DNA from 3 places in the Parabacteroides sp. MSK.9.14 genome. Region 3 is predicted to be linked to each of the others. Evidence: riboswitches for the same ligand, from Rfam matches in the RefSeq annotation. Region 3 holds a riboswitch; each other region holds the start of a gene.
The links. Region 3 has a riboswitch for cobalamin ahead of KTG12_RS13850 (TonB-dependent receptor). Riboswitches for the same ligand answer to the same signal wherever they lie in the genome.
Positions count from the first base shown of each region.

Region 1: another riboswitch for cobalamin. It lies ahead of KTG12_RS10145 (ABC transporter substrate-binding protein); the one in region 3 lies ahead of KTG12_RS13850 (TonB-dependent receptor).
Region 2: another riboswitch for cobalamin. It lies ahead of KTG12_RS05255 (hypothetical protein); the one in region 3 lies ahead of KTG12_RS13850 (TonB-dependent receptor).

Region 1 is NZ_JAHPXO010000016.1:27,869-32,262, forward strand. Features, by position in the region: gene KTG12_RS10140 (iron ABC transporter permease) at 1-825, opposite strand, end outside; gene KTG12_RS10145 (ABC transporter substrate-binding protein) at 835-1,995, opposite strand; cobalamin riboswitch at 2,051-2,252, opposite strand; gene KTG12_RS10150 (hypothetical protein) at 2,296-2,655, opposite strand; gene KTG12_RS10155 (precorrin-2 C(20)-methyltransferase) at 2,843-3,541, shown strand; gene KTG12_RS10160 (formate--tetrahydrofolate ligase) at 3,623-4,394, shown strand, end outside.
Region 2 is NZ_JAHPXO010000006.1:146,313-150,706, reverse strand. Features, by position in the region: gene KTG12_RS05265 (lactonase family protein) at 1-91, shown strand, start outside; gene murQ (N-acetylmuramic acid 6-phosphate etherase) at 138-953, shown strand; cobalamin riboswitch at 1,017-1,214, shown strand; gene KTG12_RS05255 (hypothetical protein) at 1,497-2,252, shown strand; gene KTG12_RS05250 (YIP1 family protein) at 2,284-2,850, shown strand; gene smpB (SsrA-binding protein) at 2,863-3,324, shown strand; gene metH (methionine synthase) at 3,334-4,394, shown strand, end outside.
Region 3 is NZ_JAHPXO010000025.1:52,789-57,182, forward strand. Features, by position in the region: gene KTG12_RS13835 (hypothetical protein) at 1-336, opposite strand, end outside; gene KTG12_RS13840 (F0F1 ATP synthase subunit epsilon) at 357-590, opposite strand; gene atpD (F0F1 ATP synthase subunit beta) at 599-2,116, opposite strand; cobalamin riboswitch at 2,419-2,677, shown strand; gene KTG12_RS13850 (TonB-dependent receptor) at 2,711-4,394, shown strand, end outside.

The DNA.
Region 1 (4,394 bases), on a different contig from region 3:
GTGCGGGACGGCCAGGCCAAGAAAGATGACCGGTCCACAATAGGCCGTCACGATCGCCGTCAGCACTCCTGCCGAGGTGATCACCAAAAGACGTGCCCGCTTGATGTTCAATCCCAAGTTACGGGCATAGCCGTCGCCAAGCAGCATCAGGTTCAACGTCTTGATCAACAGGAACGACAAAGGGATCAGAATCGCCATGATCGCAACAAACAGCATCATCTGGTTGCCGGAAACACGTGAGAAGCTGCCTAACCCCCAGATCACATAGGCGCGAATATCCTCCTCCACGCTGAAGAACTTCAGCACGCCGATCACCGCATTCGCCACGTAGCCGATCATCACGCCGATAATCAGCAGCGTCACGTTCCCCTTCACCTTCTGCGACACATATACGATCAACGCCATCACCGAGAGCGAACCGATCACGGCTGCTATCGAAAGCGCAATTTCTCCCATAAACCCCAATTTACTAAGCGCAACCCCTCCGAGGCTACCGCTCAGCAGTACCACAAAGGCCACGCCCATGCTCGCACCAGAGCTGATCCCCAGCACAGAAGGTCCCGCCAGTGGATTCCGGAAAACAGTCTGCATCTGCAAGCCGCTTATCGCCAGGCCCGCTCCCGCCACCAAAGCAGTCAATGCCTGCGGAAGACGTGATTTCCAGACGATATTCTGCCAGGTCACCGGCTCGTCTCCCAGTCCGCAAATAATGTTCCAGACAGACTTCAACGGGATAGACACCGATCCTAACACCAAATTCAGGAACATCAGGACCAGGATAGACGCTACGATGAGCGACATCAGAAAAGTAGTGGAATGTCTCATTCGTGCAGCCTATTTGAGCCGTGCATAATAAACAGGTGTATGATCGGGCAGCAGGTCCGGATGGAATATATGCAGCAGGTCGGCCAGTACGACTTCCGGCTCGGTCGGCATACTTTCGTAAAAAGGCGTATCTTTCATGTTGCAATAGATGATCCCTTTCTCTCTGAAGGCACGGAAATCGGCATAACGCGGGTCCTGCTCCTTCAATGCCTCATAGCTGAACGTACCCGGATAGCTGTTCACAATGCGCCAGTAATCGGCTTCGTCACCCTGGTTGTAGACAGTTTCGAAATCAAGTGTCACACCTCCCGAACGTTTGTCGTTTTTGAGGAAATAGTCAGCACCGGCGTCCTTGAAAAGTTGGGCGAGAAAGCTCTCCCCTCCTACGGCATACCAGTTACCGCCCCGCATCTCGCCGCTCAACACAACTGGACGTTTCTTCACTTTTCCCTCCGCCGTCAGCTCCTTCAATTCATTGTAACGGGCCGCGATGGCGTCGAATATCTCGTTTGCCTTTTGCTCCTGTCCCACCAACAGGCCGACGAACTTCACCCATTCCGCCTGTCCCAACGGCGTCATCTCCTTATAGCCTAAATGTGGGATCAATGGGATACCGACATCCTTCAAGGTCTCATATCCGCCCCGTTTAAAAGGCGAAACAAGGATCAGGTCTGGGTTCATACTCATGATCACCTCGTTGTCGAAATTCCCTTCTATGCCGATTTTGGCGGTCTTCCCACTCTTGAGACGTTCGTTCATCTCCCTATTGAACAGATGCCGGGTACTGGTCACCCCTACGACCTTGTCCAGTTCGCCCATCTCGATAAAATTGGACAACTGCAAAGATGTCATACAGATAACACTTCTGATGGGTGTCTCGATCACAGTATACGATCCAGGGATGCCGGCCGGTTTCGTTCCTCTCCTGACAAGCGCATAATGAAAAGTCGTACTTTCCTCATTCTGCGGGTCCTGGATATCCAGCAAGACATACCCGCTCCGATAGGATAATTCGAAACCACGGGCATACTCGGGTACAATATGGACACCGGAAAACGCGCTTTCTTCCGTCGTTTCCACCTTATCGGTCCATTGATTGTTTTTGATCGTACACGAGGATGCGACACACAACGACATAAGCAGGCAGCACCCTGCCAGGCATTTTTTCATATTCAATATTATTTTATTATAACCGAGCGAGCGTTGTCCACCCCACGAGGACGAGACTCTTCAAAACCGAAACGGCAGGTCTTCTGACTTACTTCCATCCCCGGACACCTTCCCGATCCCCCGATCAGTGGCATTGAGTATTGCCGGTATGTTACCGAAGTTTCACAGCAGCGTGGTCTGTCCGGGATTCCCACCCGGTTCCCTTTTCATCCCTGTCCTGTAAGGAGGACAGGGAAACCTGTTTCAAAGGGCAAATATAATAATATTACTTTTTCTTTCAAGAGAAAAGTGGCAGACAAATCAGTTTTTCTTACGAACCGCCAGATATTCGTCTTCCGGCATGACTTTCAGCACATGGCCGCTTTCGTCGAAAGCGACAACCAGATTCCGCTGGTCAGTCGTCTCGAGAGAGACCTTATACTGGATAGGGCTGCCGCTACCATTCGACTTGTACACCTCTTTGATCAAGCAATTTTCATAAGCGTCGTAAATCGCTTCCTGTGCGGCAAGGTCCACATCGACGATATCGATCGCATAGAAATTTTTCATACTCAACATATCGATATCCGTATTCCCATCCCGTCCAGTCTGCGCATGACTGTTTTGAGCCATACAGACACACGAAACCACCATAGCCACCATCAATACAAACTTCTTCATAACCTAAAATCTTAAACAATCTATTTACCTTTTTCTAATCGTTCCATCAAGTACAAATTGCATGCCAAAGAATAAAAAGCGGGCTGTGGAAAAGGCAGTGTGGAAATTATCCCCACAATTGTGGAATGCAGATTTGGAAAGTTCCGCAATTTTCCTCACTTTTGCGCACCAAATAATTCTAACGCACATGTCGTACCCCATCTGCTTCGTATCGCTCGGTCCGGGAGACCCCGAACTGATCACCTTGAAAGGCTTGAAAAAACTCCGACAGGCCGATATCATCTATTGCCCCGCCACCATAAGCAAAAGCGGACAACTACTCTCCCGTGCGGCCCGTATTATCGAAGAACTGGAAATCGAGAAATCTGTAGTCCAGTTCTTCACGCTCCCGATGAGCAAAGACCGGACCGAAGTCTGGAAAGTCTACGATACCTTGTATGAAAAGGCCATATCCGCCAGGGATAAAGAGAAAAAGGTGGTCATTGTGGCGGAAGGCGATGCAGGGTTCTATTCTTCCATACAGTATATATACGACAAATTCAAAGAGAACCGCATCGAAGTGGAACGAACCGCCGGAATACCAGCTTTCATTGCAGCGGGTGCTTTAGCCGGCTTGCATATTGTCAAGCAGGAAGAACAAATCATCGTCATACCCGGAATGCTGACGGCGGAAGAATTGTCGAAAAAGATCAAGACCGGTAATGTGATCGTCATCATGAAGCTGTCCCAATGTGTGGAGGCCGTCCATACCTGCATCCGGTTGCATCCGGAAACGAACTTCCATTATTTTGAGAATGTCGGGACCGGAGAAGAGTTTTACACCTCCGACCGGAAACAAATCCAGAGGAAAATATTCCCATACTTTTCCCTTATGATCATCCAATAGTATCTAAACTACCAGACTTTTCATTTTGTTATTATACAAAAATATATTTACTTTTGTTTTCCACTTAAACTCACATAAGACATGAAATCAGACATAGAAATTGCAAGAGAGGTTTCTCTGCGCAAGATAAAAGAAATCGCGACCGGATTAGGTATCCCTCGTGAAGAAGTTCAGAATTACGGCAGATACATCGCCAAGATACCTATCCATCTGATCGACGAAGAGAAGATCAGACAACACAATCTTATCCTGGTTACAGCCATCACTCCTACGAAAGCGGGTATCGGTAAGACGACCGTTTCAATCGGGCTGGCTTTAGGATTGAACAAAATCGGTAAAAAGGCGGTCGTTGCCTTGCGCGAACCATCATTGGGTCCATGCTTCGGCATGAAGGGCGGAGCTGCCGGAGGCGGATACTCGCAGGTGTTGCCGATGGAAAACATCAACCTGCATTTTACGGGGGATTTCCATGCGGTTACTTCTGCCCACAATATGATCACGGCATTGCTGGACAATTACATCTACCAGACGCGTAATACCTGTGAAGGTCTGAAAGAAATCAAATGGAAACGCGTACTAGACGTGAACGACCGCAGCCTGCGCAACATTGTTTCCGGCTTGGGCGGATCGGCCAACGGTGTACCGACGGAGACAGGTTTTGACATCACACCCGCTTCGGAAATCATGGCGATCCTTTGCCTGGCAACGGACATCGAAGACTTGAAACGCCGTATCGGCAACATCCTGTTGGGATATACGAACGATGACAAGCCTTTCACTGTAAACGATCTCGGTGTGGCCGGAGCGATCACGGTATTGCTGAAAGACGCTCTCCTGCCCAACCTGGTGCAAA
Region 2 (4,394 bases), on a different contig from region 3:
CGAAATAGACAAGCAAAGCGGTTTGTTGAAAGATACGGGAAAAGACATCCGAGTTAGTAAGCCTGTTTGCTTGAAGTTTACCGACATGTAAATGTGATATTTTTAGTAGCTTTGCAACGTGTAAATTGTAATAAGCTATGTCATTCATTAAGATAACGGAACAGAATTCTCTCTATAACGACCTGGAACGGAAGTCCGTCCGGGACTTGCTTGAAGATATCAATACGGAAGATCAGAAAGTGGCGTTGGCTGTCCGAGAGACAATCCCCAAAATAGAAGAATTGGTTTTGCAGATCGTTCCCCGCATGAAGCAGGGCGGACGGATCTTTTATCTGGGAGCTGGAACCAGCGGGCGGTTGGGAGTTTTGGATGCTTCCGAAATCCCCCCGACGTTCGGGATGCCTTCCACACTGATTGTCGGCTTGATAGCTGGTGGCGATACTGCCCTCCGGAATCCTGTGGAGAATGCCGAAGACGATGAGGAACGCGGCTGGCAGGAATTGTTGGAGCACCGGGTTAATACGAAGGATACCGTGATCGGCATTGCTGCTTCCGGGACGACTCCCTATGTGATCGGTGCCCTTCGCAAAGCACGTGAACAGGGCATCCTGACTGCCTCCATTTCCAGCAATCCAGATTCACCGATGGCGATGGAGGCCGATATCGCAATCGAAATGATTGTCGGGCCGGAGTTTGTCACTGGCAGTTCCCGTATGAAATCCGGCACGGGGCAGAAAATGATCCTGAACATGATCTCCACCTCCGTTATGATCCGATTGGGTAGGGTTAAAGGAAACCGGATGGTCAATATGCAGCTCACCAATCAGAAACTTATAGACCGTGGAACCCGCATGGTTGCCGAGGAATTGAATCTTCCCTATAACCAATCCCGCCATCTGCTGTTGATGTACGGCTCCGTTCAGGAAGCTGTCGAGGCTTACCGCAAAGCTTAACGGGTCTGGAGTCGGTTTCAGCTTTTTTCTGTAAGAAGATGAGAAATATATGGAAAATATCTTTATATTTGTCCCATGCATTGTTCCTGCTTCGCAATCTGCGGAAAAGGATTAAAAGGGAATCGGGTGCAAATCCCGGACAGTCCCGCTGCTGTAAGCTTCAAAACGGATTGGGCAATTCTTTTATGCCACTGACGCGAGTTGGGAAGGCGCTCATACCGGAAGTAAGTCAGAAGACCTGCAACGCATATTTTTTCGACGGCTTCGAGGATAGGCCGGAAGAGAACTGTGAAGCCGTAGGCTTTTGCCTTTCTTTATTTCCGTTTCCCGTAGCTATTTACTTGTTTTTAATTATTTTGCCATAATAATTAGGAAAAGAGGCATGAATCTGTGGGTGGGATGAGCTCCGCCTCGATTCATGCTTTCCTTTTATGAGTGTGATTAATCTTCCGGCTTTTGTCGTATAAACCTTTTTTTCGTACCTTTGTGCGTTTCCTCCATAAAGAGAGGAAGATAAATACGACTTCAAATTTGTATATGGAAATGAGAAAAACAGTATTATATGGCGTTTTGGCCTTTTGTTTGGTTGTGTTGAATTCTTGTTTGGGAGACCCGGCCACCCAATTGACGATGGCAAACCAGGCAGGGGTAGTGGTGACCGGTTACGGACCTGGTAAGGCTATTTATACCAAGGGGGACGTAGTGGTCTCTTCGGAAGACTTCCAGAATGCCAATGTGGAAAACGGAGAATGTATTTTGTTTGATTATTCCATCGATTACGGGGTCGCAAACAATATGGGGGCAGGGACGGATACCAGTTATACCGAGGCTATTATTTATGAAAATACGATCTCGGAGGTTAATCGTTGGAACTTCTATAATACGTTGACCGATACCTCTATTGTTGCAAAGGACGAACTGTTGCTTTCTTCCCTCCAGGCGCGTTCCGCTTATATCAGAGGCAATTTGTTCCTGTTCACGGAGATAAGCAATCACCCGGCAAACCAAGTGGACAGTTTCTCTTTGTCCTATAATTCGGATAAATTGTTGGGAGACGATAATATTTATAGCCTCTACCTCCGCACGATCAGAATCAAGGCGGACACGACAAGAGGCGAGGCGATGATTATTCCTTGTGCGTTCAATATCGAAGATCTGGTGAAAAAGGCGGAAAAGAATCATTCGGATGAACTGAAGTTCCGGATTAACTATGCATATTCGTTCGGGAAGGATTCTGCATCGATAAACTGGAAAAGTTCCGACGTGTTTACAATAGACTTGACAGGAAAAGGCAAATAAAATGATAAATAGCAAACGAGCGTATTGAAAAATGTATAAAGAGATATTTAAATTGGTTGTAGCCATCATCTCCCAGCCGGGAAAGGCGTGGGATATTCTGACGAGAAAAGAAGAAAAGGACGATGAGTTTTTATCCCGGTTTGTGTATCCTCTCATCGGATTCGTTACGGTTGCTGCTTTTTTAGGCGTGCTGTTCACTCGGAAGGAGTTTGATGTCGAACTGGCGTTGAAGTCGTCTATCCGGACATTAGTCGCTGCGTTCGGCGGCTTTTATCTGGCTTCCTATTTGCTGAATGAGATTTGGCAGGGATGGTTCAAACGGGAGAAGGATATGAAACTGTGTCAACGCTTTGTCGGCTATTCGTCTTCGTTGATGTTTGCATTGAACATCGTGTTGATGTTACTTCCGGAGTTTTTCTTTTTGCGTATATTTGTGTTATATACATTTTATATCGTATGGGAAGGGGCCGGCCCTTATATGCAGGTGGAGGAGAAGATACGCCTGAAGTTTGTCGGGACCGCGACCGGTCTGATTTTGCTGACGCCCTGGTTGATCGAGGTAATTCTTTCCATGCTGATGCCCGGTTTACGTTTTTGATAGGAGAATAAGATGAAAGAGAAGATTAGTAATAACATACAGATAAAGAACAAGCGGGCGACTTTCGATTATGAGTTGCTCGACACGTTTACGGCAGGGATCGTGCTGACCGGTACGGAGATCAAATCGATACGCTTGGGAAAGGCGAGTCTGGTTGATACGTTTTGTATTGTGGAGAAGGGGGAATTGTGGGTGAAGAATATGTATGTGGCAGAATATTTCTACGGGACATACAATAACCATACGGCTCGCCGTGACCGCAAGCTGTTGCTGACTAAAAAGGAATTGCGGAAGATTGAAAGCGCTGCCCGCAATAATGGCTTTACAATTATTCCGACACGTCTTTTTATTAATGATAAAGGACTGGCCAAAGTCGTTGTGGCTATTGCCAAAGGTAAGAAGGAATATGACAAACGCGACTCTATCAAGGAACGGGACGACCGCCGGGAGATGGATCGTGCATTTAAACGGTAACGAACCTTTATGGATAAAGAAATATTTTTGAATCTCCTGAAAGAACGCATTTTGATTCTGGACGGAGGAATGGGTACGATGGTCCAGGGATTTAAACTGACCGAGAAAGATTATCGCGGAAAACAGTTTGCCGATTGGATGAGCGACCTGAAAGGAAATAACGACCTGTTATGTATCACCCGGCCGGATGTGATCAAATCGATCCACCGTCAGTATCTGGATGCCGGTGCCGATATTTTTGCTACCAACACTTTCAATGCAAATGCTATCTCGATGGAGGATTACGGCATGCAAGGGCAGGTGAGAAATATCAATTTGGCTGCCGGAAAATTGGCGCGTGAGGTGGCCGATGGCTTTATGAAGGAGCATCCGGATCGCACGATCTTTGTAGCTGGTTCTGTCGGCCCAACTAATAAGACTGCTTCGATGAGCCCTGACGTGAGCGATCCGGCTTACCGTGCTGTCACCTACTTGGATTTGTATAGTGCCTATAAAGAACAGGTAGACGCTTTGGTAGACGGGGGCGTGGATATCGTTTTGTTTGAAACGACTTTCGACACGCTGAATGTGAAAGCCGGACTGGAAGCTGCCGAGGCTGTGTTGAAGGAAAAAGGCAAGGATTTACCGATTATGCTTTCTATGACGTTATCTGCCCAGGGAGGACGTACGTTTTCGGGGCAGACATTGCTTGCGTTTTTGGCTTCCGTGCAACATACCAATATTGTTAGTGTCGGTCTGAACTGCTCTTTCGGTGCTGCCGATATGAAGCCTTTTCTGGCTGAATTGGCAAAACATGCTCCCTATTATATAAGTGCTTATCCGAACGCCGGTCTGCCGAACAGTTTCGGTTCCTATGATGAGACGCCGGAAAAGATGGCTGTTCATGTAAAATCTTTTATTGACGAAGGGCTGGTGAATATATTGGGAGGCTGTTGTGGTACGACGCCGGCCCATATTACCAAATATCCCGAACTGGTGAAAGGGGCCAAGCCGCATGTACCGGCTCCGAGGCCCGATTGTCTTTGGTTGTCCGGTCTGGAGTTGCTGGAAGTAAAGCCGGAAAATAATTT
Region 3 (4,394 bases):
GATAAAATAGAAAAGCATCAGGGTGAAGCCGAACATTCTCAAATTTTCTCTGACCAGTGCGGCATAAAGCCACAGGAAAACAACGGCAAGGGTGAACTTGCAGAAACGGACTACCATGAAAGCGGTAATCGTCACATCGCCGTTTTTTCTTTTCTTCCGGTCAAGTATATAGGTCATCACAATTGCCATCACCCAGTAAAAGATCGGAATGGAAGGATACCATTTGAAATAATGATCCGGCCAGATCGTGTATAATAATCCTCCTAACGTCACACCGATGGCTGCATTGATAAATGTAATCAATCCCATCAGCTTTAATTTTAACCATCCAGTCATGTCGTCGTATATACTTTTATTTATTCGATGCAAACAGATATGTAATCATCCTTAACCTCTACGAATCCGCTCTTGATAGCCTGTTCGCCTTTTTTGCCATCGTGTTCATATTGGATGGCTCCCTGTCGGAGGGCGGCTATTAGCGGGGCATGATGGGGGAGGATATCAAATGAACCGACCATGCCCGGAAAGGAAACACGCTCTGCTTCGCCTTCGAAAAGAATGCCGTCCGGTGATACAATTTCCAATTTCATATCCATTTTTAATTTGCTTGTTCTGCCAATCGTTTTGCTTTTTCCATTACGTCCTCGATCGTGCCTACGTTCAAGAAAGCCTGTTCGGGGATATCGTCCGTCTCTCCGTCCATGATCATCTTGAATCCTCGGATCGTATCTTCGATGGAGACCATGACGCCCGGCACGCCGGTGAATTGTTCCGCCACGGAGAACGGCTGTGAAAGGAAACGCTGTACACGGCGAGCGCGGTTGACGGTCAGACGGTCTTCGTCGGAAAGTTCTTCCATACCGAGGATCGAGATGATGTCTTGCAGTTCCTTGTTGCGTTGGAGGATTTGTTTCACACGCTGTGCCGTTTCGTAATGCTCTTTGCCCACAATCAACGGGTCCAGGATGCGCGAAGTGGATTCCAGCGGGTCGACGGCCGGATAGATACCGAGTTCGGTGATCTTACGGCTCAATACCGTGGTAGCATCCAGATGCGTAAAGGTCGTTGCCGGAGCCGGGTCCGTCAGGTCGTCTGCTGGCACATAAACTGCCTGAACGGAAGTGATGGAACCTTTCTTAGTGGAAGTGATGCGTTCCTGCATGGCTCCCATCTCGGTGGCCAGTGTCGGCTGGTAACCGACGGCGGACGGCATACGTCCCAGCAGGGCGGATACTTCCGAACCGGCCTGTGTGAACCGGAAGATATTGTCGATAAAGAAAAGGATGTCTCTTGTTTCCCCCTCTGCCGCTAGGTCACGAAAAGACTCGGCGATCGTCAGTCCTGAAAGGGCTACCGAAGAGCGGGCTCCCGGCGGTTCGTTCATCTGGCCGAAGACCAGTGTCGCCTGCGACTTGGCCAGTTCATCATAATCGATCTTGGACAAATCCCAATGACCTGCCTCCATGCTTTTCTTGAATTCTTCGCCGTAGCGGATGACTCCGGATTGGATCATCTCGCGCAGCAGATCGTTTCCTTCGCGTGTACGTTCACCCACACCAGCAAAGACGGAGAATCCGTTGTTCTTCTTCGCGATGTTGTTGATCAACTCCATGATCAGAACCGTCTTTCCTACGCCAGCTCCCCCGAACAGACCGATCTTGCCTCCTTTGGAGTAAGGTTCGAGCAGGTCGATCACCTTGATACCGGTGTATAAGACTTCACGGCTGGTGGTCAGGTCTTCGAACTTGGGCGGTTCACGATGGATCGGAAGAGCCCCTTTCTTGTCGAGTTCGGTCATTCCGTCAATGGGATTCCCCGTTACGTTCATCAAACGCCCTTTTACCTGGTCGCCGACCGGCATCGTGATGGGCGAACCGTGCGAAATGGCTTCCATTCCTCTCTTCAGTCCGTCTGTCGTATCCATCGCTACGGTACGGACCGTGTTTTCCCCAATATGCTGCTGGACTTCCACAATCAGGATTTTTCCATTGGGGCGGGTTATCTCCATTGCGTCGTGGATGCGGGGAAGTGTTATCTTTTCTTCCTTGTCATTATCGAAATGGATGTCCACGACCGGACCGATAACCTGTGAGATATAACCTTTTATTTCTCCCATACAATCTCTTTTTTCCTTAATCCTATTCAAATCTTCAGCTGCAATATTACGAATTATGAATTTCCGAAAACCGGAAATATTACTTTTTGAGTCTTTTTGTACTTAGTTAAATATTCAACTAATTTCAACCTCTTCTAAAATGAACCAATCGAGTTCTGAAATGAACCAAAATAGTAGGAATAGCTTATTTTGTAAACCATAGAGATAGAAGATTCTAAGCATGATATGCCGTTTTGTTGGCGAAAAACAGATGAAATGTTTTACTTTGTTAAATAAAAAGGATTACTCATCTGTTTTTTCTACCTTTGCAATCGGATTATGGTGTAACCGTATTTGCTTCCGCTGACGGTTAGTAAAAGGGAATCCGGTGAAAGTCCGGAGCTGTACCTGTAGCTGTAAGTTCTGAAACCCCGGCAAATCTTGTTGCCACTGGTGGTTCAATTGAGAATTGACAATTTGAACACCGGGAAGGCTGCCGTTAGTTGGTAATTGTCCATTATCAATTATCAATTGAAAAGGGGGGAACAAGCCAGAAAACCTGCCATTATTCGGTATCCGGTTCCTCGGGTAAAGGAACTGATGAATCGAAAAGGTATGCAGAATATATTTGTAAAACGATTGTCGGGCCTGTTATGTGCCTGGCTATTTCCGTTTGCCGCTTTGTATGCGCAGGTAGACACGACGACCTATCACCAGCTTTCGGGTGTCGAGGTGTTAGGAAAGGTACGCCCTTCCACCACCCGTGAGAGTACACCGCTTCAGGTGATGGACAAGGCTGGGATCGAACGGCTCGGTGTGCAGGACTTGTCGGAAGCCGTAAAACGCTTTTCCGGTGTGACCGTACAGGATTACGGAGGTATAGGAGGTTTGAAAACCGTTTCCGTCCGCAGCCTCGGTGCCAAACATACGGCTGTCTGCTATGACGGGGTGACGGTCACGGATGCACAGAGCGGCCAGGTGGATATCAGTCGCTTTTCACTGGACAATGTCGATATGATCTCCCTGTCGATCGGTCAGGCCGACGACATCTTCCAGACGGCACGGATGTACGCTTCGGCAGGGGCGTTGAGCATAAAGACTGCGGCTCCCCTGTTTAAGGAAAAATCTTATAATGCTTATGTGAAACTGAAAGGAGGTTCATTCGGATTGTTCAACCCGGTGGTACGTTATGAGCAGAGAATAGGAAATCGGTGGTCCGCATCTCTGCATGCAGATTGGTTGAGTGCAAAAGGAGATTATCCTTTTACACTGATAAATGGTAAGGAGGTTACAGAAGAAATCCGTAAGAACAGCGATGTTCAGTCTCTTCGTCTGGAAGGAAATGTGTATGGTCATTTCGGACGGGGTGGAAAATTGAATGGCAAGGTTTATTATTACGATTCGGAACGGGGACTTCCCGGTTCGGTAATTCTTTATAATAGCAATGCCCGTGAACGGGTATGGGATAATGACTTTTTTACACAGCTTCATTATGAGAACGAATGGTTTGATCGCTTGAAATTCCAGGCAAATGCCAAATACAATTATTCGTTCAGCAAGTATCGCGATATCAGCAATAAATATTCCGGAGGCAAACAGGAAGATCTGAATACTCAAAACGAATATTACGGATCGGCAGGAATTTTGTATACGCCCTGTTCTTATGTCTCTTTTTCGTTGAATACGGATATCGCGCGGAATACTTTGGTAAACAATTTCGTAAATACTCCGACTCCCAAACGTTGGACTTCGCTTACCGCATTTGCCGCACAATATAAAAGCCCGGTGTTGACAGCTACAGCCAGTTTGCTGAGCACTTATATAACGGACAAGGTTGAGAATGGAGATAGGCCGGCAGATAAGAAAAGGCTTTCTCCGGCAGTAAGTATCTCCTGGCGTCCGTTCCAGGAACAGTCTTTTCGTATTCGGGCTTCTTATAAAGATATATTCCGTGTCCCGACTTTTACGGATCTGTATTATCTGCGTATGGGGAATGTCAATTTGAAACCGGAAAAAGCAACTCAATATAATATCGGGTTTACATGGAATGATGAGATAAGTCCTTTTATACGCCTGTTAAGTGTTTCTGTTGACGGCTATTATAATAAGGTAAGTGATAAGATTGTCGCCATTCCGAATATGTACATCTGGAAAATGATGAATATGGGAGAAGTGGAAATAAAGGGGATAGATGTAAATCTAAGTGCCAATATACCTTTATATAAGACTTTTTCCCTCTTGCTCTTGTCTGCTTATAGCTACCAGGATGCGATCGATGTAACTGACCCGGAAGAAAAAA